DNA from 2 places in the Streptomyces sp. NPDC030814 genome. Region 2 is predicted to be linked to the other one. Evidence: riboswitches for the same ligand, from Rfam matches in the RefSeq annotation. Region 2 holds a riboswitch; the other holds the start of a gene.
What was found. Region 2 has a riboswitch for glycine ahead of gcvP (aminomethyl-transferring glycine dehydrogenase). Riboswitches for the same ligand answer to the same signal wherever they lie in the genome.

Region 1 (10,182 bases), on a different contig from region 2:
GGGGATTACGGGACAGCACTTGGCGTCCGCTCCGGCGCGCGCGGACGCCCGGTCGAATGTCCGCAAGCCGGGCGCGTCAGGCTCGTCCGACAGTGCGTCGCCAGGGAGCCGGCGGTCAGCCGTGCCCAGCAGCACCGGAACGCCACGGGCCGGACGGTCCAGGTCACGGCGGCGTGCGAGGTGGCCGCGGTGCGGTCCGCGGTCAAGGGCGCGGTGAAGCCGGCCACCGTCCTGCCTGAGCCTGGAGAAACAGACCCGCCTGAAGCCGGACCCCCGCCGGTCGGCGGACGTCCGCCACCATGCCGGTCACGGCAAAGGGCAAGCCCGGCAAGGCGGTTCTGTACGGGGACACCAGGCAGGTCGCGGGCTCGTACGCGGCCAGGACCTGCGACACGACCGGCACCGCCTGCGGCCCGGCGCAGAAGGGTTCCGCCGTCGGCTGGACCAAGGTGGTCACAGGCACGGTCGGTTGCGGCGACGAGGCGGTCGACCGGAACGCGGCGGCGGCCCGGAGGAGGTACTGCTGAGCGGCGTTCACGAGCACGGGGGCAGGTGAACGCGTGACGGAGCCCCCGGCTCCCGGAAGGGCTCGCCACCGAGCCGGACCGGAGCCGGGGCTCCTGCCGTGCCCGCGGCGGGGCGGAGCTCAGTACCCGCCCGGATAGCCGTATCCGCCGGCGGCCGGCGCCTGGGCCGGGGCGCCGTGGGCCTCGCGGTCGTAGAAGGGGCGGGCGGCTGCGCGCAGCCACATCGCGACCGGGTCGTACTCGTCGGACATGGCGACGGTGGAGACGGGCAGCCCGTCGGGGACGGCGCCGATGGACTGCTGCATCATCGCGCGCACCGAGTCGACCGCGGGCGGCGAGGTGTCGTACACATCGAGGCCGATCGCCAGGTACGGCGCGCCGAGCGAGGGCTGCACCCAGGCGCGGCGCAGGGAGCGCACGGCCGGGGTGCGGTGGGCGTTCTGGGTGAGCAGCGCGTAGAACTGCGGGATCTCGATGGCCGGCTCGGACAGCCGCAGCGGGCCCGCGGGCTGCCGCTCCAGGCCCGTGGCGATCCGCCGCAGATCCAGCCAGGGGATGCCGACGCCGCCGCCCGGCGCGTGCGGGTTGAGCCAGAGTCCGTAGTGGTCGGGGTAGAGCGTGCGGGCCACGTCCAGGCCGTCGACGACCTCGTAACTGCGGTTCCAGCCGCTGGCGGAGAGCTCCTGGGCGGAGGTGACACAGGGCGCGTAGTTGAACCCGTCCACCTCCATGTTCCCGTACTGGGCGTCCGGGGAGCCGGCCTGGCCGTGCCACAGGAGCATCCAGACCTGGCCGGTGGCGGGGGTCGCGAGGGCACGCAGCAACGCCTCGTAGGCGTCGTAACGCCCCGGCGTCACCTGGCGCAGCATGTGCTCGACCTGCCCGGTCGCCGTGCCGCTCGCGCTCACGTCAGCCGCCCTTCGGTATGGACCATGGTGGTGTTGGACCCGGTTGTGAAAACAGCTTAGGTGGTGTGCAGGTCGAGCCGGTGAGGGCTCGGGGCTTGCTGTGCGTCGCGGACCCCGGTGTCGTCGTGGCTGGTCGCGCCCCGCGGCGGAGCCGCTGACGCCGCGGCCCCGCGCCCTGTCGGGGCCGGTGTCAGTACCCCTGTTGGTAGAAGGGGCGGACCTTTTCGCGGAGCCAGTGGCCCACCGGGTCCTGGGCCACGTCCAGGAAGACCATGTTGACCGGCCAGGCCACCGGTTGTTTGCCGAGGGCGCGGCCGAGGGCATCCAGGAGGAGGGCGCGGTCGGCCTCCCAGGAGACCAGGTCGACGCCGATGAACATCACGGGGTCGGCGGTCTCGATGGCGGCGAGGCAGCGGCGGGCGGTGAGGACGGCGCCGGTCGCGGCGAACTCGGCGGAGGCCGCGGCGAGGAAGTCGACCGGGTCGTCCTGCCAGTCCGGTTCGAACAGGCGGACCCGGGCTCCGCTCGCCGCCCCGTCCAGCGGGGTCCGGGCGGCCCGGCACAGCTCGGCCACGGCCGGCGGCGGCAGCGGGATGCCCACGAGACCGTCCGGGTTCAGGGCGAGGCCGACCTGCGGGGGCAGGCCGCGGGCGAACTCGACGGCCGGGGCGATCGTGTACGACATGTGGCTGCCGACGACCTGGCGGAACTGCTCCTCGGAGCTGAAGACCGGCACATACGCCTGGCCGTCCAGCTCCATCGTCGGCAGATCCAGCTCACGGCTGTGCGGTCCCCCGCCCTCGGGCAGCGGCACCCACACGAAGCTGCGGGACAGCACCTCCACGATCCGCGCGCCTGCCCCCGGCACCCCGAGGGAGGCGGAGAGCACCTCCTCCAGCTCATTGCCGGGCCACCCGCCGTGTCCATGGGGGTGTGCCTGTGCCGGGAAGTCCGCCGGGAAGTCCATCTGCCGCCTACCGCTTTACTCCGTGATGCTGTTGTCCCTGCACCTTAATGCCCGCCGCCGACAAAGGGGACGGCCCGGCTTCGGCCCTCGGCGGGGCCCGCCCCTCGGGCGGCCCGCCCTCAGGCCTCGAAGCCGATCCGCTTCAGCGCGTCCGCCGCGGCCCGGTCGATCAGCACCGCCGACCCGCAGCCCTCCGGCAGGCGCCCCTTCTCCACGGCCCGCAGCAGCCGGGTCATGGCGCCCCGGTGCCGGGCGAAGGCGTACCGGGACACCCCGCGACCCCGTTCCCGCTGTCCGTCCCGCGCCTCACCGGGGGTGACGTCGAGCAGCAGCAGATGGAGGGTGCCGCCCCGCCTGACGGCCTCCCGCGCGAGCCAGCGCCGCACCCACGCCTGGGTCCCGCAGTCGTGCACCACGACGCCCTCGCCGGAGCGCAGCGCGCGTCGGAGCCCGGCGTAGTGCGCGAGGCGCACGAACGGCCGGTACACGGCGTACGGCAGGACGCGCGCCAGGCGCGCGTCGAAGCGGTCGCGCGTGTCCTGGGAGTCGATCCGCGGACCCGGCACCGTGCGCCGCATCAGGGTCGACTTGCCGCTGCCGGGCAGTCCGGTGACGACCACGAGGTCGTCCGCTCCGAACGACAGCTCGTGCGGGCTCCGCCCGGAGCGCTCCCTGAGGTCGCGGACGACCGCCGCCGGGAACGGGCCGCAGGCCGCGGCGGCCGGGCCGGCGGGCTGCTCGGGCAGGGCGAGGCCCGAGGTCGTCGCGTACGCCGTGGTCCTGTTCACCGTGATCGTCCTCCCCAGGGTTTGGAAGACCCATCCCCACCGACTGTAAAGAGAAGGTAATGCCCGATGGCTCCTGATTCAGTCCTCGTTTCGCCACAAGAGTGCTACGGACCGCTGTGTCTGTCCCTTCGTCCCGTGCGCCGCCCGGGACGGGGGCGCCGGGAGCGACGTCTCCCCGGCACTGAGGCTCCCCCCTGCCGTGCCGCGCCGATGCGTGCAATGATGTGCGCGCCAACTGCATACCGGCCGCTTGAATCCGCGCGGGAGAGCTCCCAGCAGTCTTCGCTGGGGCGCCGAAGGAGCAAGTCCCTCCCTTGAATCTCTCAGGCCCAGATACCGCGCGGGCGAGGCACATCTGAAAAGCGAGCCGCTGCGTCAGTGGCTCCACCCAAGGTGCAAACCGCGACCACCGGTACGTCATCAGGACGTACGGTCGAGGTGAACCTCTCAGGTTCCGATGACAGATGGGGAGGAACGTCCTCGCCTTCCCCCACGCTCGGCTTCGCTCGCGCGGGAGGGACCCCCATCGCCTTGGGAGCAGAACCGATGAGCAGTAGCCCCACCGCCGGACCGCGCCGTACCGCGCTCGATGCCCTGCATCGCTCGCTCGGCGCGACGATGACCGACTTCGCGGGCTGGGACATGCCCCTGCGCTACGGCTCCGAGCGCGACGAGCACAACGCCGTACGGACCAGGGCCGGGCTCTTCGACCTGTCCCACATGGGCGAGATCACCGTCACAGGACCGCAGGCGGCCGCGCTCCTCGACCACGCCCTCGTCGGGAACATCGGCGGCGTGCGGACGGGCCGCGCCCGCTACACCATGATCTGCCGCGAGGACGGCGGCATCCTCGACGACCTGATCGTCTACCGCCTCGCGGAGACCGAGTACATGGTCGTCGCGAACGCCTCCAACGCCCAGGTCGTGCTGGACGCCCTGGTGGAGCGCGCGGCCGGTTTCGACGCCGAGGTGCGGGACGACCGGGACGCGTACGCGCTGATCGCGGTCCAGGGCCCCGAGTCGCCCGGCATCGTGAAGGCGCTCTCCGACGCCGACCTCGACGGCCTGAAGTACTACGCGGGCCTGCCCGGCACGGTCGCCGGCGTCCCGGCGCTGATCGCGCGCACCGGGTACACCGGCGAGGACGGATTCGAGCTGTTCGTGAAGCCGGAGCACGCCGTCGAGCTGTGGCAGGCGCTGACCGAGGCCGGCAAGGACGTCGGCCTGGTGCCGTGCGGGCTGTCCTGCCGGGACACGCTGCGCCTGGAGGCGGGGATGCCGCTGTACGGGCACGAGCTGACCACCGAGCTGACGCCCTTCGACGCCGGGCTCGGCCGGGTGGTGAAGTTCGAGAAGGAGGGCGACTTCGTGGGCCGCGCGGCCCTGCGCGAGGCCGCCGAGAACGCCAACCACGAGCCGCCGGTCCTCGTCGGCCTGATCGCCGAGGGCCGGCGGGTTCCCCGCGCCGGATACCCCGTCGTCGCCGAGGGCAAGGTGATCGGCGAGGTCACCTCCGGCGCCCCCTCCCCCACACTGGGCAAGCCGATCGCGATGGCGTACGTCGACGCCATGTACGCCGTCCCGGGCACCACCGGGGTCGCCGTGGACATCCGCGGCAGCCACGAGCCGTTCGAGGTCGTGGCGCTGCCGTTCTACAAGCGGTCCAAGTGACACCGTCGTAGTCGGCTCACCGTCGTTCAGAAGCGGCATGGCGTCGTCGTGCGGAACCGCACGGCACCGCCCCCGGGCGTGACAAAGGGCACATCCGCCCTGCTCAACAGTGGTTTCAGCAGTCCCTCATTCATCACCACTCCCCCGCGTACAGGAGAATTCAGGCCATGAGCAACCCCCAGCAGCTGCGCTACAGCAAGGAGCACGAGTGGCTGTCGGCCGCCGAGGACGGCGTCTCGACGGTGGGCATCACGGAGCACGCGGCCAACGCGCTCGGCGATGTCGTCTACACCCAGCTTCCCGAGGTGGGCTCCACGGTGACCGCGGGCGAGTCCTGCGGCGAGCTGGAGTCGACGAAGTCCGTCAGCGACCTGTACTCCCCGGTGACCGGTGAGATCACCGAGGTCAACGAGGACGTGGTCAACGATCCGTCGCTGGTGAACACCGCCCCGTTCGAGGGCGGCTGGCTGTTCAAGGTACGGATCGCGGAGGAGCCGGCCGATCTGCTCTCCGCCGACGAGTACACCGCCTTCATCGCCGGCTGAGAGGTCGTAGCCCCATGTCGCTTCTGAACACGCCCCTGCACGAGCTGGATCCCGAGGTCGCCGCCGCCGTCGACGCCGAACTCCACCGCCAGCAGTCCACCCTGGAGATGATCGCCTCGGAGAACTTCGCTCCGCTCGCCGTCATCGAGGCCCAGGGCTCCGTCCTCACCAACAAGTACGCCGAGGGCTACCCCGGTCGCCGCTACTACGGCGGCTGCGAACACGTCGACGTCACCGAGCAGATCGCCATCGACCGCGTCAAGGCCCTCTTCGGTGCGGAGTACGCCAACGTCCAGCCCCACTCCGGTGCCTCCGCCAACCAGGCGGCGCTGTTCGCGCTGGCCCAGCCGGGCGACACCATCCTGGGCCTGGACCTCGCGCACGGCGGCCACCTCACCCACGGCATGCGCCTGAACTTCTCCGGCAAGCAGTTCAACGTGGTCCCCTACCACGTCGACACCGCCACCGGACTGGTCGACATGGCCGAGGTCGAGCGGCTCGCCAAGGAGCACCGACCCAAGGTCATCATCGCGGGCTGGTCCGCCTACCCGCGGCAGCTGGACTTCGCCGCGTTCCGCCGTATCGCCGACGAGGTGGGCGCCCACCTGTGGGTGGACATGGCGCACTTCGCGGGCCTTGTCGCCGCGGGCCTGCACCCGAACCCCGTCGAGTACGCGGACGTGGTCACCTCCACCACCCACAAGACCCTCGGCGGGCCGCGCGGCGGGATCATCCTGGCGAAGAAGGACTTCGCCAAGAAGCTCAACTCCTCCGTCTTCCCCGGCTTCCAGGGCGGACCGCTGGAACACGTCATCGCCGCGAAGGCCGTCTCCTTCAAGGTCGCCGCCGGCGAGGAGTTCAAGGACCGCCAGCGCCGCACCGTCGAAGGCGCCCGGATCCTCGCCGAACGCCTCACCGCACCGGACGCCCGCGAATCCGGCGTCAACGTGCTGTCCGGTGGCACGGATGTGCACCTGATCCTGGTTGACCTGCGCGAGTCCGACCTGGACGGGCAGCAGGCCGAGGACCGTCTGCACGAGGTCGGCATCACCGTCAACCGCAACGCCGTCCCCGACGACCCGCGCCCCCCGATGGTCACCTCCGGCCTGCGCATCGGCACCCCCGCCCTCGCCACCCGCGGATTCACCGCCGAGGACTTCACCGAGGTCGCCGACATCATCGCCGAGACCCTCAAGCCGTCCTACGACGCCGAGGCGCTCAGGACCCGGGTCAAGGCCCTCACCGACAAGCACCCGCTCTACCCCGCCCTGGGCAAGTGACCAGGAGCGGCTGCCGGGAATCGTCCGAACCCCCGGCAGCCGCCCCGGGAAGCAATCCCGGGGTTCACCGGCACACAGTGCCGTTGTTCGGGGGCACCGCGCACACTGGGCAGTGAGCGCCGTGCCCCGCCCCCCGCCGCACAACCCCCGTTCTGAGGAGTCACCGTGGCCATCTCGGTCTTCGACCTGTTCTCGATCGGCATCGGCCCGTCCAGCTCCCACACGGTCGGTCCCATGCGGGCCGCCCGCATGTTCGCGCGTCGGCTGCGCAAGGAGCGGCTGCTGGCCGCGACCGCTTCCATACGGGTCGAGCTGTACGGCTCCCTGGGCGCGACCGGGCACGGCCACGGCACCCCCAAGGCCGTGCTGCTGGGTCTGGAGGGCTCCTCGCCGCGCACGGTGGACGTCGAGTCGGCCGACGACCGCGTGGAGTCCATCAAGGAGTCGGGCCGGATCCGGCTGCTCGACGACCACGAGATCCCCTTCGACTTCGACAAGGACCTGGTCCTGCACCGCCGCAAGACGCTCCCGTACCACGCCAACGGCATGACGGTCTGGGCGTACGACGCGTCGGGCGCGGAACTGCTGTCGAAGACGTACTACTCGGTCGGCGGCGGCTTCGTCGTGGACGAGGAGGCGGTCGGTGCGGACCGCATCAAACTGGACGACACGGTCCTCAAGTACCCCTTCCGTACGGGCGACGAGCTGCTGCGGCTGACGAAGGAGACGGGTCTGTCCATCTCCGCGCTGATGCTGGAGAACGAGCGGGCCTGGCGTACGGAGGAGGAGATCCGCGAGGGACTGCTGGACATCTGGCGGGTGATGCAGACGTGCGTCGCGCGCGGCATGTCCCGCGAGGGCATCCTCCCCGGCGGTCTGCGGGTACGGCGTCGCGCCGCCGTCTCCGCCCGTCAGCTCCGGGCCGAGGGCGACCCGTTGGCGCACGCGATGGAGTGGATCACGCTCTACGCGATGGCCGTGAACGAGGAGAACGCGGCCGGCGGCCGGGTGGTGACGGCGCCCACGAACGGAGCGGCGGGCATCATCCCGGCGGTCCTGCACTACTACATCAACTTCGTCCCGGGCGCCGACGAGGACGGCGTCGTCCGCTTCCTGCTGGCCGCCGGGGCCATCGGCATGCTCTTCAAGGAGAACGCCTCCATCTCCGGTGCCGAGGTGGGCTGCCAGGGCGAGGTCGGCTCGGCCTGCTCGATGGCCGCCGGAGCGCTCGCGGAGGTCCTCGGGGGCAGCCCCGAACAGGTCGAGAACGCGGCCGAGATCGGCATGGAGCACAACCTCGGCCTGACCTGCGACCCGGTCGGCGGCCTCGTCCAGATCCCCTGCATCGAACGCAACGGCATGGCCGCGGTGAAGGCCGTGACCGCCGCCCGCATGGCCATGCGCGGCGACGGCTCCCACAAGGTGTCCCTCGACAAGGTCATCAAGACGATGAAGGACACCGGCGCCGACATGAGCGTCAAGTACAAGGAGACGGCGCGGGGTGGCTTGGCGGTCAACATCATCGAGTGCTGACGGGCGGGGGCCCACCGGCACGGCGCCGGGGCGTCGGCCGGCCGGCATCCACCGCGCACCCCGGCCGGGCCGGTGTCCCACCCCGTATCGCTGCCGGCGGTCATCTGGAGGCAGGGCCCCGTTTCGGGGGGCGGGGGGAGTCGGTGGTTGCCGCCAGGGCGGCGCCGAGTTCTGATCTGCGGCGGATGCCGAGTTTGCGGTAGGTGCTGGTCAGGTGGGTCTCGACGGTGCGGCGGGCCAGGTGGAGCAGCTCCGCTATCTCGGTGTTCGTGCGGCTCTGCGCGGCGAGTTCGGCGATGCGGCGTTCCCCGGCGGTCAGTGCGCCGGGGCCGGTGAGTGCCGTCGCCGTGCGGCGGGCGCCGCCCTCGCGCAGGGCTTCCTCCGCCGCCGCCCGCGCCCGCACCGCGCCCAGCCGTTCGGCGCGTGCGGCGGCCTCCCGGAGGGCGTCGCGGCCCCTGGCCCGCTCCCCCGCCGCCGTGAGTAGCCGCCCCTGGGCGGTCAGCGCCGCGATCAGTTCCGTCTCGGCCGCGCCGGGCGTCCCCCACTCCGTGCCGCCGGCCGGCGGCTCCTGCGAGGTCGCGTGCGGCGCCTCCCCCGCCGTCCCGGTGTGGGCCCCTGCCCCGGCCCCGTCCGGTGTTTCCTCCGTGCGCGGGGCCGTGTCCACGCCCTGGCGGAGGACACGGACCGCCCGGTCGGCCAGTTGGAGGCCCCGGCGGCCGGCGGTGGCGGTGGCCAGGGTGCGCAGAGCGCGGCCGAGGACGCGGGGGGTGTTCCAGACGCGGGCCAGGCAGAGGTCCTCCTCGGCGAGGGCGAGGGCCTCGCGGGGGCGGCCGAGGGCCAGATGGCACTCGGCGGCGGCGGTCCGCCAGGGGGTGACCACGGGGCTGACCACGTCCCGCGCGGACTGGCGGCGGCCGCACTCCAGGAAGTCGTCGAGCGCGGCGGCCGGGTCGCCGAGAGCCGCGTGCAGGACGCCCCGCGCGTAGAGGAAGCGGTTCAACTCCCAGTTGTCGGGGGGATTCCGCAGGTCGAAGCCGTCCGCGAGGCGGGCGGCCTCCTCCGTGCGGCCGGTCTCGACCAGGGCGACGACGGCGTGGGCGAGGGCGTTGGCCGAGGTCGGGGGGGTTCCGTCGGGGCGGCGCACCTCCGGGTCGGCCAGGACCTCCTCGTGGGCGCCGCGGGCGGCGGCGAGGTCGATCCGCACGTTCAGCAGGGCCGTGTGCATGGGGTGGAGCAGGGACGTGCGCTGTCCGGCCAGACCGCGCCGGACGAGGCGCTCGGCCTCGTCGAGCCGGTCCGCCCACTGGGCGACGGCCGCCGCCGTGCCCGGCAGGAAGGCCTCCTCCAGCGGATCGGCGGGCTGCGCGAGCAGGGCGCGGATGCGGTTCATGGCCGACTCCGCCGAGGTGAGGCCCGCCGTCGACTCGTAGCGCACCAGCAGCGCCTGCCCGGCGGTGCCGACGAGGTCGGGTGACCGTTCGGCGGTCTCGCGCAGCCAGCGGTACACCTCCTGCCGTACGCCCTGGTCGTGGTCGGACAGCAGCGCGGAGGCCGTCTGCGCGGTGCGGGCCAGGGCCGGGTGGCCCGTCAGGTGTTCGTCGCGCAGTCCGCGCAGGACGTCGATCGCGGCGCGGGCCTCACCGCGCCGGGCCAGCGCCGTGCCGAGGGCGACCGCCGCGCGCACCCGGTCGCGGGGCGGGCCGGGCAGCCGCATCGCCTCCGCGAGGCGCGGTATCCCGGCCGTGGAGCGTACGGTCGCGTACTCCAGGGAGCCCAGTTCGGTGAGGACGGCGGCGCGGCGGGCGGGCGGTATCGGCTCGTCGAGGGCGCGGCGCAGATAGGCGAGGGCGTCGTCGCTGCGGTCGTCGCGGGCGGCCAGGTCGGCGGCGTCGAGCAGGGCGGCCGTCGCCCAGGTGTCGCCGACGGTACCGGCCCGCAGCAGTTGCCCGGCGACGGCCTCGGC
Region 2 (10,182 bases):
TTCTACCGGGCGATCAGTCAGCAGGTCATGGGGCTTCTGCACGCCCTGTCGCCGTTGGTGGAGCCGCTGAGCCTCGACGAGGCGTTCGTGGACCTGGAGGCCGGGGGAGCGGCCTGGGACGAGGCATCGGCCCGAGGGACAGGAGTGCGGTTGCGTCAGGAGATACGAGCGGTGACCGGGCTGACCGGGTCCGTGGGGCTCGCCGCCTCCAAGATGCTCGCGAAGATCGCCTCCGAGCAGGCCAAGCCGGACGGGCTGGTGCTCATCGAGCCCGGCACCGAGCGGGCGCTGCTCGGGCCGATGTCCGTGCGGATCCTGCCAGGGGTGGGGCCGGCGACCGGGGACCATCTGCGGCGCGCCGGGATCACCACCGTGGACGAGATCGCGGAGGCGGGCGAGGACGAGATCGTACGGCTGCTGGGGAAGGCCCACGGACATGGCCTGTATGCGATGGCGCTGGCGCGTGACGACCGGGCCGTGGTCGCCGAGCGGGACGCGAAGTCGGTGTCCGTGGAGGACACGTACGACGTGGACATCCATGACCGGGTACGGGTCCGCCTTGAGGTGCAGAGGCTCGCCGATCGGTGCGTGCGGCGGCTGAGGGCGTCCGGGCTGTCGGGGCGGACGATCGTGCTGAAGGTGCGGAGGTACGACTTCTCGACGCTGACCCGGTCGGAGACGCTGCGCGGGCCCACCGACGACCCGGCTGTGGTGCGTGAGGCCGCGGCCCGGCTGTTGGAGGCCGTCGACACCACCGGTGGGGTGCGGCTGCTCGGAGTGGGGGTCAGCGGGCTCGCCGACTACACGCAGGAGGACCTGTTCGCCCAGGCCGCGGGCGCGCCGGAGCTTCCGGAGGAGGAGGCGGTGGAGGAGGCCGTGGCGGAGGAGGGTGTCGCCGTCGAGCGGCGGTGGTCGGCCGGGCATGACGTCCGGCACGCCCAGTACGGGCACGGGTGGGTGCAGGGCAGCGGGCTCGGGCGGGTCACCGTACGGTTTGAGACGCCCGGGGACACGGAGCCGGGGCGGGTGCGGACGTTCCGCACGGACGACGCCGACCTCGAGGTGGTGGATCCGCTGCCGCTGGTGCCGGGCGGACCGGTGCGGCCGTCGGAGGCGGTGCCCGTGCCGGGGCCTGGAGCCGAGCACGAGGAAGGGCGGGGGGCGCTGGGCTGAGGAGATCGAGGTCGGGGCCTCGGTGTGCGCCTCAGGTGTCCTCCTGGCTCGCCGCGTTGCCGAAGTCGTGCTCCAGTGGGGGCGGCGGGGCCACGTCCAGGCCGTAGTGGTGGTAGAGCTGGAGTTCCTGTTCGGGGGAGAGGTGGCGGCCGACGCCGAAGTCGGGGGCGTCCTTGATGAGGGCGCGGTCGAAGGGGACGCGGAGGGTTCCCTCGACGAGCTCGCTGGGCTCAAGAGGAATGAAGGCGTCGCGGCCGAAGAGGCCCGTGCGTATCGCGGCCCACTCGGGGATGCCGGTCGCGTCGTCGAGGTAGACCTCGTCCACTGTGCCGATCTTGGTGCCCTTGCGGTCGAACGCCTTGCGGCCGATCAGATTGCGCGGATCGATGTCGGTCTGCACGGGCCCTCCAAGTGGTCGCCATGGGGGTTGCAAATCCTTCCTCACCACTACGAAAAGGCACATCGGGGAACGCGGCCACTCGAAGACACGTGCGTTGACCGCGCTGATACGCTGGCATCGGCTGTTGAACCCGTGCGGGAGAGTCCTCCGGACACCATCCGGAGGCGCCGAAGGAGCAAATCCTCCCCGGAATCTCTCAGGCTCACGTACCGCACGGACGAGGTCACTCTGGAAAGCAGAGCGGGTGTCGACGGTTTCCGCTCTCACCGACGGTGAAAGCCGGCCCGCACCCGGGCCGGTGAAGCTCTCAGGTCGAGATGACAGAGGGGGAGGCCGTCCGGGCACCCGTGCCGTGGTGCCCTCGAAGGTCGCGTCAGACCAGGAGGCCTCCGCAATGACCGCCCACCGCATTCCGCTCGCAGAGCTCGAACAGGGCATCCCGTTCGAGCGGCGTCACATCGGACCCGACGCCGAGGCCCGGGCCAAGATGCTCGCCCAGGTCGGATACGGCTCGCTCGACGAGCTGACGGCCGCCGCGGTCCCCGACGTGATCAAGAACGCCGAGGCGCTGAAGCTGCCGGGCGCCCGAACCGAGGCCGAGGTGCTCGCCGAGCTGCGCTCACTCGCCGACCGCAACCAGGTGCTGGGCTCCATGATCGGACTCGGCTACTACGGGACGTTCACCCCGCCGGTGATTCTGCGGAACGTCATGGAGAACCCCGCCTGGTACACGGCCTACACGCCGTACCAGCCCGAGATCTCCCAGGGCCGGCTCGAAGCGCTGCTCAACTTCCAGACCATGGTCGCCGACCTCACCGGCCTCCCCACCTCCGGTGCCTCCCTGCTCGACGAGGGCACGGCCGCCGCGGAGGCCATGGCGCTGTCCCGGCGCATGGGCAAGAACAAGAAGGGTCTCTTCCTGGTCGACGCGGACACGCTGCCGCAGACCATCGCCGTGATCGAGACCCGTGCCGAGCCCGCCGGGGTCGAGATCGTCGTCGCCGATCTCAGCGACGGCATTCCCGCCGACATCGCCTCCCGTGAGATCAACGGCGTGCTCCTGCAGTACCCGGGTGCCTCCGGTGCCGTACGCGATCTCAAGCCGGTCATCGAGCAGGCCCATGGAATCGGGGCGCTCGTCACCGTCGCCGCCGACCTGCTCGCCCTCACCCTGCTGACCCCGCCGGGTGAGCTGGGCGCCGACATCGCGGTCGGCACGACGCAGCGGTTCGGTGTGCCGATGGGCTTCGGCGGGCCGCACGCGGGCTACATGGCCGTGCAGGAGAAGTTCGCACGCAGCCTGCCCGGACGGCTCGTGGGCGTCTCCGTGGACGCCGACGGACACAAGGCGTACCGGCTCGCCCTCCAGACGCGTGAGCAGCACATCCGCCGCGAGAAGGCGACCAGCAACATCTGTACCGCTCAGGTGCTGCTCGCTGTGATGGCCGGCATGTACGCCGTCTACCACGGCCCCGAGGGGCTGCGGACCATCGCACGGCGCACCCACCGGTATGCCACCGTCCTCGCCGCGGGGCTCGCCGCGGGCGGGGTCGAGGTCGTGCACGGCGCGTACTTCGACACGCTCACCGTGCGGGTACCGGGACGGGCAGCCGAGGTCGTGGCCGCCGCGCGGGAGCACGGCGTGAACCTGCACCTCGTGGACGCCGACCAGGTGTCCGTCGCCTGCGACGAGACCACCACGCGGGCGCAGCTGGGCGCCGTGTGGACGGCGTTCGGCGTGGAGGGCAACGTCGAGGATCTCGACGCCGCCGCCGAGGACACGCTGCCCGGGGCGCTGCTGCGCTCCGACGAGTACCTCGCGCACCCCGTGTTCCACGAGCACCGGTCCGAGACCGCGATGCTGCGCTACCTTCGCCGTCTCGCCGACCGGGACTACGCGCTCGACCGGGGCATGATCCCGCTGGGCTCCTGCACGATGAAGCTCAACGCGACCACCGAGATGGAGCCGGTGACCTGGCCCGAGTTCGGGCAGCTGCACCCCTTCGCGCCCGCCGCGCAGGCGCAGGGCTATCTGACGCTGATCCGTGAGCTGGAGGAGCGGCTCGCCGAGGTCACCGGATACGACAAGGTGTCGCTCCAGCCGAACGCCGGCTCGCAGGGCGAGCTGGCCGGGCTGCTCGCCGTACGCGGCTACCACCGGGCCAACGGCGACGACCAGCGGACCGTGTGCCTCATCCCGTCCTCCGCGCACGGCACCAACGCCGCGAGCGCCGTGATGGCCGGCATGAAGGTCGTCGTCGTGAAGACCGCCGAGGACGGCGAGATCGACGTCGAGGACCTGCGGGCGAAGATCGAGCAGTACCGTGACCAGCTGTCCGTGCTGATGATCACCTACCCGTCGACGCACGGTGTGTTCGAGGAGCACGTCGCCGACATCTGCGCCCAGGTGCACGACGCGGGCGGCCAGGTCTACGTCGACGGCGCCAACCTCAACGCGCTGGTGGGCCTCGCCAAGCCCGGCCACTTCGGTGGTGACGTCTCCCACCTGAACCTGCACAAGACGTTCTGCATCCCGCACGGCGGCGGCGGTCCCGGTGTCGGACCCGTGGCGGTCCGGGAGCACCTGGCGCCTTATCTGCCGAACCACCCGATGCAGCCCGCGGCCGGCCCGGAGACCGGCGTGGGCCCGATCTCGGCCGCCCCGTGGGGCTCGGCGGGCATCCTGCCGATCTCGTGGGCGTACGTCCGGCTGATGGGCGGCGAGGGGCTCAAGCGGGCGACGCAGGTCGCGGTGCTCAGCGCCAACTACATCGCCAAGCGGCTGGAGCCGCACTACCCGGTGCTGTACACCGGCCCGGCCGGGCTCGTGGCGCACGAGTGCATCGTCGACCTGCGACCGCTGGCGAAGACGACCGGGGTGAGTGTCGACGACATCGCCAAGCGGCTGATCGACTACGGCTTCCACGCGCCGACCATGTCCTTCCCGGTGGCCGGGACGCTGATGATCGAGCCGACCGAGTCGGAGGACCTCGCCGAACTGGACCGGTTCTGCGATGCGATGATCGCGATCCGCGCGGAGATCGAGAAGGTCGGTTCCGGCGAGTGGCCCGCCGAGGACAACCCGCTGCGGAACGCGCCGCACACCGCGGCCGCGCTCGGCGGCGAGTGGAGCCATGCGTACACCCGCGAGGAGGCAGTGTTCCCGGCGGGGGTCAAGCCCGCCGACAAGTACTGGCCGCCGGTGCGCCGGATCGACCAGGCCTTCGGTGACCGGAACCTGGTCTGCTCCTGCCCGCCGCTGGACGCCTACGAAGAGTAGTCACCAGCGGATACGCGTCGGGCCGGCCCGGAGACTGTCTCTCCGGCCGGCCCCTTGTGTGTCCGGACGGGCGCCCGCTGCGGGAACCCGCCCTGTGCGCACCTCGCCCGGCTCAGGCCGCCGTCATCACCGTGCCGCTGTCCAGCGGGCGGTGCGGGGCGATGATCTGGCCGTCGGGAAGGAGCTCACCGGTGTCCTCGAAGAGCAGAACGCCGTTGCAGAGCAGGCTCCACCCCTGCTCCGGGTGGTGCGCCACGAGTCGGGCGCCTTCCCGGTCGGCGGATTCGGCGGTCGGGCACGGTGGCTGGTGCTGGCACATGGTTGTTGGGATCTTTCGCTCTGTCGTGAGTGGTGAGATGGCTGTCGTGTCTGTTCCGCGGCGTGAAGCCTCGCTCATGGCCGCCCCCCGTTGTGATAATTCGGTCCGGTCCCAGTGTTGCCCTACGGGCGTCAATCCGCAGGCATTTCGCAGCACCGCTTTCTCACAGGTTGATGACGCATCCCCCGCGCGGACGGTTCATCGCAACTCCCCTGTCCGTTCGGGTGGTTCGCCATGGTCGGATGTGGCTAGTCCGACGGGGTGGGGGCGCATGAATAGCTCGTACGAGCGTATTGCCGCGCGGAAGAGCGGAATAGCGCGCCGATGACAGTCGCGTACCCCGTCGCCGGTATATCGGCGACGGGGTACGCGACGGGTGAATGAGGCGGCGACTTTCGGATCAGGCGGGCGACCCCATGAGGGGGGTGGGGGTCAGTCGGGTGGTCAGGACCGGGAGGAGATCGGCGACCCGGTGCGGGCGGTGGGCCGCGATGCCGGGCGGTGCCGGGGCCAGGGGCACCAGGAGGTCGGTCGGCGCCGGGTGGCCGGTGACACCGTCGGCGGTGGTGTCCGCATGCAGCCAGAGGGTGAGCATGTACAGCTCGGGCACCGACAGCAGGCGGGGCTGGTAGGGCTTTTGCATGACGTCGGCCTGGCGCAGGGCGTGCTCCGTGGAGGCGATGTACGGGCCCTCGAAGAAGTGCGAGAAGGCCCATCCGTCGGGGGTGAGGCGGGTCTCGGCGGCGGCCAGGGCGCGGTCGCCGGAGCGGATCAGGAAGCGCCAGCCCGTGAGCCGGGTGGTGCCGGCGCCCTCGGGCGTGATCCGGTCGAGTACGTGGACGGGCAGTGGGAGTTCGGGCGTGACGGGACCTTGGGTGCTGCGCAGGGAGGGGGTTCGGGCCTCGCTGACGGCGGTGGGAGATCCGAGTGCCGTGAGGACGGTGCGCAGGGCGGGCGCGGGAGCCGGGGGGACAAGCAGCGGCATGGTGGGTCGCCTCTCATTCGACAGGCACGGTGGCGCGAGGGCGGGGGCGGACGACGCTGTCAGCTCTCAGGGATCGAAGAGACGGGTGCCCGGGGTCCGGTGCGTGGGTTGAGGGTCCGCCGTGCGAGCTCCGACGGCAGGACCGAGGACCGCGAGTGCCGACTCTCAGCCTCGTGTCCGGAGTTTATACGACCCGTGTTCAAAAGGTGTTTCGGCTAGCTGTCTTCGATATGAAGAGCAAGGCGGTATCCGGTCGCTGAATCGCGGGAATCATCCCGATTTTTTGTGGGGGATGAGAGGGTGACCTCGGATTACCAGCGCGTAGCGGTAGGCCGGTTCTCATCGGCGCTTTTCACGAATCCCGGCATGGAAAGCGCATGCTCTTTCGTGCCGCGTGAATGTGCCAGAAGCACGCCGAGTCCATAAGGTCGAGGGTGAACGCGCTCAGCCTAGCGGGCGCAGGTCTCGCGCGGGACGTTATCGGCGGCTCTGCCTGGGCATCATCATCCGTGAACCGGGACAGTCGTGGCCGGGTCGTCGGCCTGCCCATCCGAGGAGGGACACTTCGATGGGGGAGAAGGTCGTGGCGGGGTCGTTCGGCCTGTCCGACCGCCAGCTCTACCGTGACAAACTGCGGCAGTGTCTGGCGGGACTGGAGCGCCTGCTGGAGGAGAAGCGGTTCGACCGCCCGAAGAACCTGATGGGTGTCGAGATCGAGCTGAACCTCGTCGGGGCCGACGGTCTGCCGAGAATGATGAACGCGCAAGTACTCGAACGGATTGCGAGCCGAGATTTCCAAACAGAACTCGCCATGTTCAATCTGGAAGTCAACATCGCTCCCCATCGGCTGGGCGGCCGGGTATTCGACCGGCTTTCCGAGGAGCTGCGCACCTCCTTGGCGTACGCCGACCGGAAAGCCGGGGAGGTGGATGCCGGCATCGTGATGATCGGCATTCTGCCGACGCTCGACCGGGACGACCTGGTCTCGTCCAACCTCTCCGCGGGCGATCGCTACACGCTGCTCAACGATCAGATCGTCGCCGCTCGCGGTGAGGACTTCACACTCGACATCGAGGGCGTGGAGCGGCTCGTGTGCACCTCGAAGTCGATCGCGCCCGAGGCCGCCTGCACCTCGGTGCAGTTGCACCTCCAGGTCACTCCCGAGCGCTTCGCGGACGTGTGGAACGCGGCCCAGGCGGTCACGGCGGCCCAGGTGGCCATAGGGGCCAACGCGCCGTTCCTGTTCGGGCACGAGCTGTGGCGTGAGTCGCGGCCGCCGCTGTTCCAGCAGTCCACGGACACCAGGCCGCCGGAGCTCCAGGCCCAGGGGGTGCGACCGCGCACCTGGTTCGGGGAGCGGTGGATCTCCTCGGCTTACGACCTCTTCGAGGAGAACCTGCGTTTCTTCCCGGCGCTGCTGCCCATCTGTGACGACGAGGATCCGCTCGACATCCTCGACGCGGGCGGCGTTCCGAAGCTCGCGGAGCTGACCCTGCACAACGGCACGGTCTACCGCTGGAACCGGCCGGTGTACGGCATCGCCGACGGGGTTCCGCATCTGCGGGTCGAGAACCGGGTGCTGCCCGCCGGACCGACCATCACCGATGTGATCGCCAACGCGGCCTTCTACTACGGGGTCGTGCGCGCCCTGGCCGAGGAGTCACGGCCCGTCTGGACGCGGATGCCGTTCGAGACCGCGGCCGCCAACTTCGACGAGGCGTGCCGCCACGGCATCGACGCGCGGTTGCAGTGGCCGCGACGAGGCCGGTACGGCGGAGTGGGGCCGGTGGACGCGGTCAATCTCGTTCGGGAGGAGCTGCTGCCGCTCGCGGAGGCGGGGCTGGACGCGTGGGGTGTCGAGCCGGTCGACCGGGACTTCTACCTCGGAGTGATCGAGGAGCGTTGCCGGCGGCGGGTCAACGGAGCGTCCTGGCAGGTCGAAACGTTCCATCAGGCGCTGGCCAAAGGCATCGGACGGGACGCGGCGCTGGCTGCCACCACCCGGAGGTACTGCGAGTTGATGCGCGCCGGGGAGCCGGTGCACACCTGGCCGGTGGGGCTGCCGGAGCCCGTGCCGCTGGGCTGAGAGGAGCGGGCGCTGCGCATCAGCGGTGGCGCCGACTGCCTGAGAGTCCCGGGGCGTGGGCGTCCGCCGGGGGCGCGGGCGTGTTCATGGCTGCTCGTGCCCTTCCCCGTGCCCCGGGGTGGTCAGTGTTCCCGCCCGACTCGTCAGCGCCTGGTGTCCGGGTCCGCTGAGGGCCCGAGGCCCTGAACGTACGCCCCTGGGAGGATCCGGAGCGCCGCAGGCGATGATGGTCCTTCGGTGGGAACGGACCAGTGGAGGCGTGGGTGCAGGGGCAGGCGGAGTCGGTGGACGGTGCGTTGCCGTGGGAGCGGCCGACCCGGCGGATACTCAGGGACGAGACCCTGCTCGTGCTGGGCGTCTCGCTCGGTGCGAGCGGCGTGTCCGCACTGATCAGTTTCATCGGCTCGGTCACCAAGCCGGGCGGGCTGAAGGACCAGGCAGCCACGTTGAACGCCTCGGCGGCACCCGGCCGGCCCTGGCTCGACCTCGCGTGGCAGCTCTTCGGGATCACCACCGCGCTGGTGCCGGTGGCGCTGGTTGCGCACTTCCTGATGAGGGAGGGCGCGAGGTTGCGGACGCTCGGGTTCGACCGTACGAAGCCGTGGCCCGACCTCGGCCGTGGCGCGGCGATCGCCGCCGTGATCGGCAGCACGGGCATCGCCTTCTACCTGGCCGCCCGCGGCCTCGGCTTCAACCTCACCGTGGTGCCGGAGGCGCTGCCCGAGGTGTGGTGGAAGTACCCGGTGCTGATCCTCTCAGCGATCCAGAACGCGGTGCTCGAAGAGGTGATCGTGGTCGGGTATCTGCTGCGCCGGCTCCAGCAGTTGGGCTGGTCCCCGGGCGGCGCGCTGGCCGCCAGTTCGGTGCTGCGCGGGTCGTACCACCTCTACCAGGGCATCGGCGGCTTCGTCGGCAACATGGTGATGGGCGTGGTGTTCGTCTACCTGTACCGGCGGTGGGGGCGTGTGGGCCCGCTGGTCGTGGCGCACTCGCTGCTCGACATCGGGGCGTTCGTGGGATACGGGCTGCTGGCCGGCGAAGTGGGGTGGCTGCCGACGGCTTGACGACTGGTGGGGGCAGCCGTACGGCGTGGCGGGGACGCCGCGACCATGGCGAGGCAGGGGCGTACGGCGGTGCCTACGCCCCTGCTCTGTGTGGTCGCGCGTCAGGCCAGCAGTTCGCCGTCGATCACCGTTACCGCTCGGCCGCTCAGGAGGGTGCGGTCGCCGCGGAGCTCCGTACGGACGTGGCCCGAGCGGGGGGAGGCCTGGAGACCGGTGAGGGTGAGGCTGCCGAGGCGCTCGGACCAGAAGGGGGCGAGGGCGGTGTGGGCGCTGCCGGTGACCGGGTCCTCGTCGATGCCGACGTTGGGGAAGAAACAGCGCGAGACGTAGTCGTGGCCGGCGGAGGGGTCCTCGGCGCGGGCGGTGGCGATGATGCCGCGCCGGGAGTGGCGGCCGAGGGCTCTGTGGTCGGGAGCGAGACCGCGGACCGTCTTCTCGTCGGCCAGTTCGACCAGCAGGTCTCCGACAAGGGGGCCGGTGTCGACGACGGTGAGCGGTTCGGCGCCCAGGGCCTCGGCGAGGCCGTCCGGGGCGGCGGCCGGGGTCAGGGGCGCGGTCGGGAAGTCGAGGGTGAGCAAGCCGTCCGGTCGGGGCGTCGCGACGAGGACGCCGCTGCGGGTGGCGAACCGTACCGGGCCCTCGTGCGTGCCCGTGGTGGTCAGGACGTGCGCGGTGGCCAGCGTGGCATGGCCGCACATCTCCACCTCCGTCACGGGGGTGAACCAGCGCAGGGCCCAGTCGGCCTCGCCGCCCTCGGGGAGCGGGTGCGCGAAGGCGGTCTCGGCGTGGTTGACCTCCCGGGCGACGTTCTGGAGCCAGGCGTCGCCCGGGAAGGAGTCCAGGATGAGGACCCCGGCCGGGTTCCCGCGGAAGGG

Region 1: it holds a riboswitch for glycine, as region 2 does, so the genes downstream of both, gcvT (glycine cleavage system aminomethyltransferase GcvT) here and gcvP (aminomethyl-transferring glycine dehydrogenase) in region 2, are expected to answer to the same signal.

Annotation. Positions count from the first base shown of each region.
Region 1 covers NZ_JBVIDX010000023.1:75,191-85,372, reverse strand. Annotated here, with positions in the region: gene ACZ43N_RS33670 (hypothetical protein) at 300-527, shown strand; gene ACZ43N_RS33665 (enhanced serine sensitivity protein SseB C-terminal domain-containing protein) at 647-1,435, opposite strand; gene ACZ43N_RS33660 (enhanced serine sensitivity protein SseB) at 1,626-2,402, opposite strand; gene ACZ43N_RS33655 (AAA family ATPase) at 2,522-3,196, opposite strand; glycine riboswitch at 3,442-3,539, shown strand; glycine riboswitch at 3,540-3,664, shown strand; gene gcvT (glycine cleavage system aminomethyltransferase GcvT) at 3,737-4,861, shown strand; gene gcvH (glycine cleavage system protein GcvH) at 5,029-5,406, shown strand; gene ACZ43N_RS33640 (serine hydroxymethyltransferase) at 5,421-6,686, shown strand; gene ACZ43N_RS33635 (L-serine ammonia-lyase) at 6,852-8,219, shown strand; gene ACZ43N_RS33630 (helix-turn-helix transcriptional regulator) at 8,320-10,182, opposite strand, start outside.
Region 2 covers NZ_JBVIDX010000008.1:331,162-341,343, reverse strand. Annotated here, with positions in the region: gene ACZ43N_RS19985 (DNA polymerase IV) at 1-1,173, shown strand, start outside; gene ACZ43N_RS19980 (PRC-barrel domain-containing protein) at 1,205-1,573, opposite strand; glycine riboswitch at 1,699-1,795, shown strand; gene gcvP (aminomethyl-transferring glycine dehydrogenase) at 1,968-4,853, shown strand; gene ACZ43N_RS19970 (DUF5999 family protein) at 4,966-5,172, opposite strand; gene ACZ43N_RS19965 (hypothetical protein) at 5,573-6,157, opposite strand; gene ACZ43N_RS19960 (glutamate-cysteine ligase family protein) at 6,726-8,243, shown strand; gene ACZ43N_RS19955 (CPBP family intramembrane glutamic endopeptidase) at 8,507-9,307, shown strand; gene ACZ43N_RS19950 (PhzF family phenazine biosynthesis protein) at 9,409-10,182, opposite strand, start outside.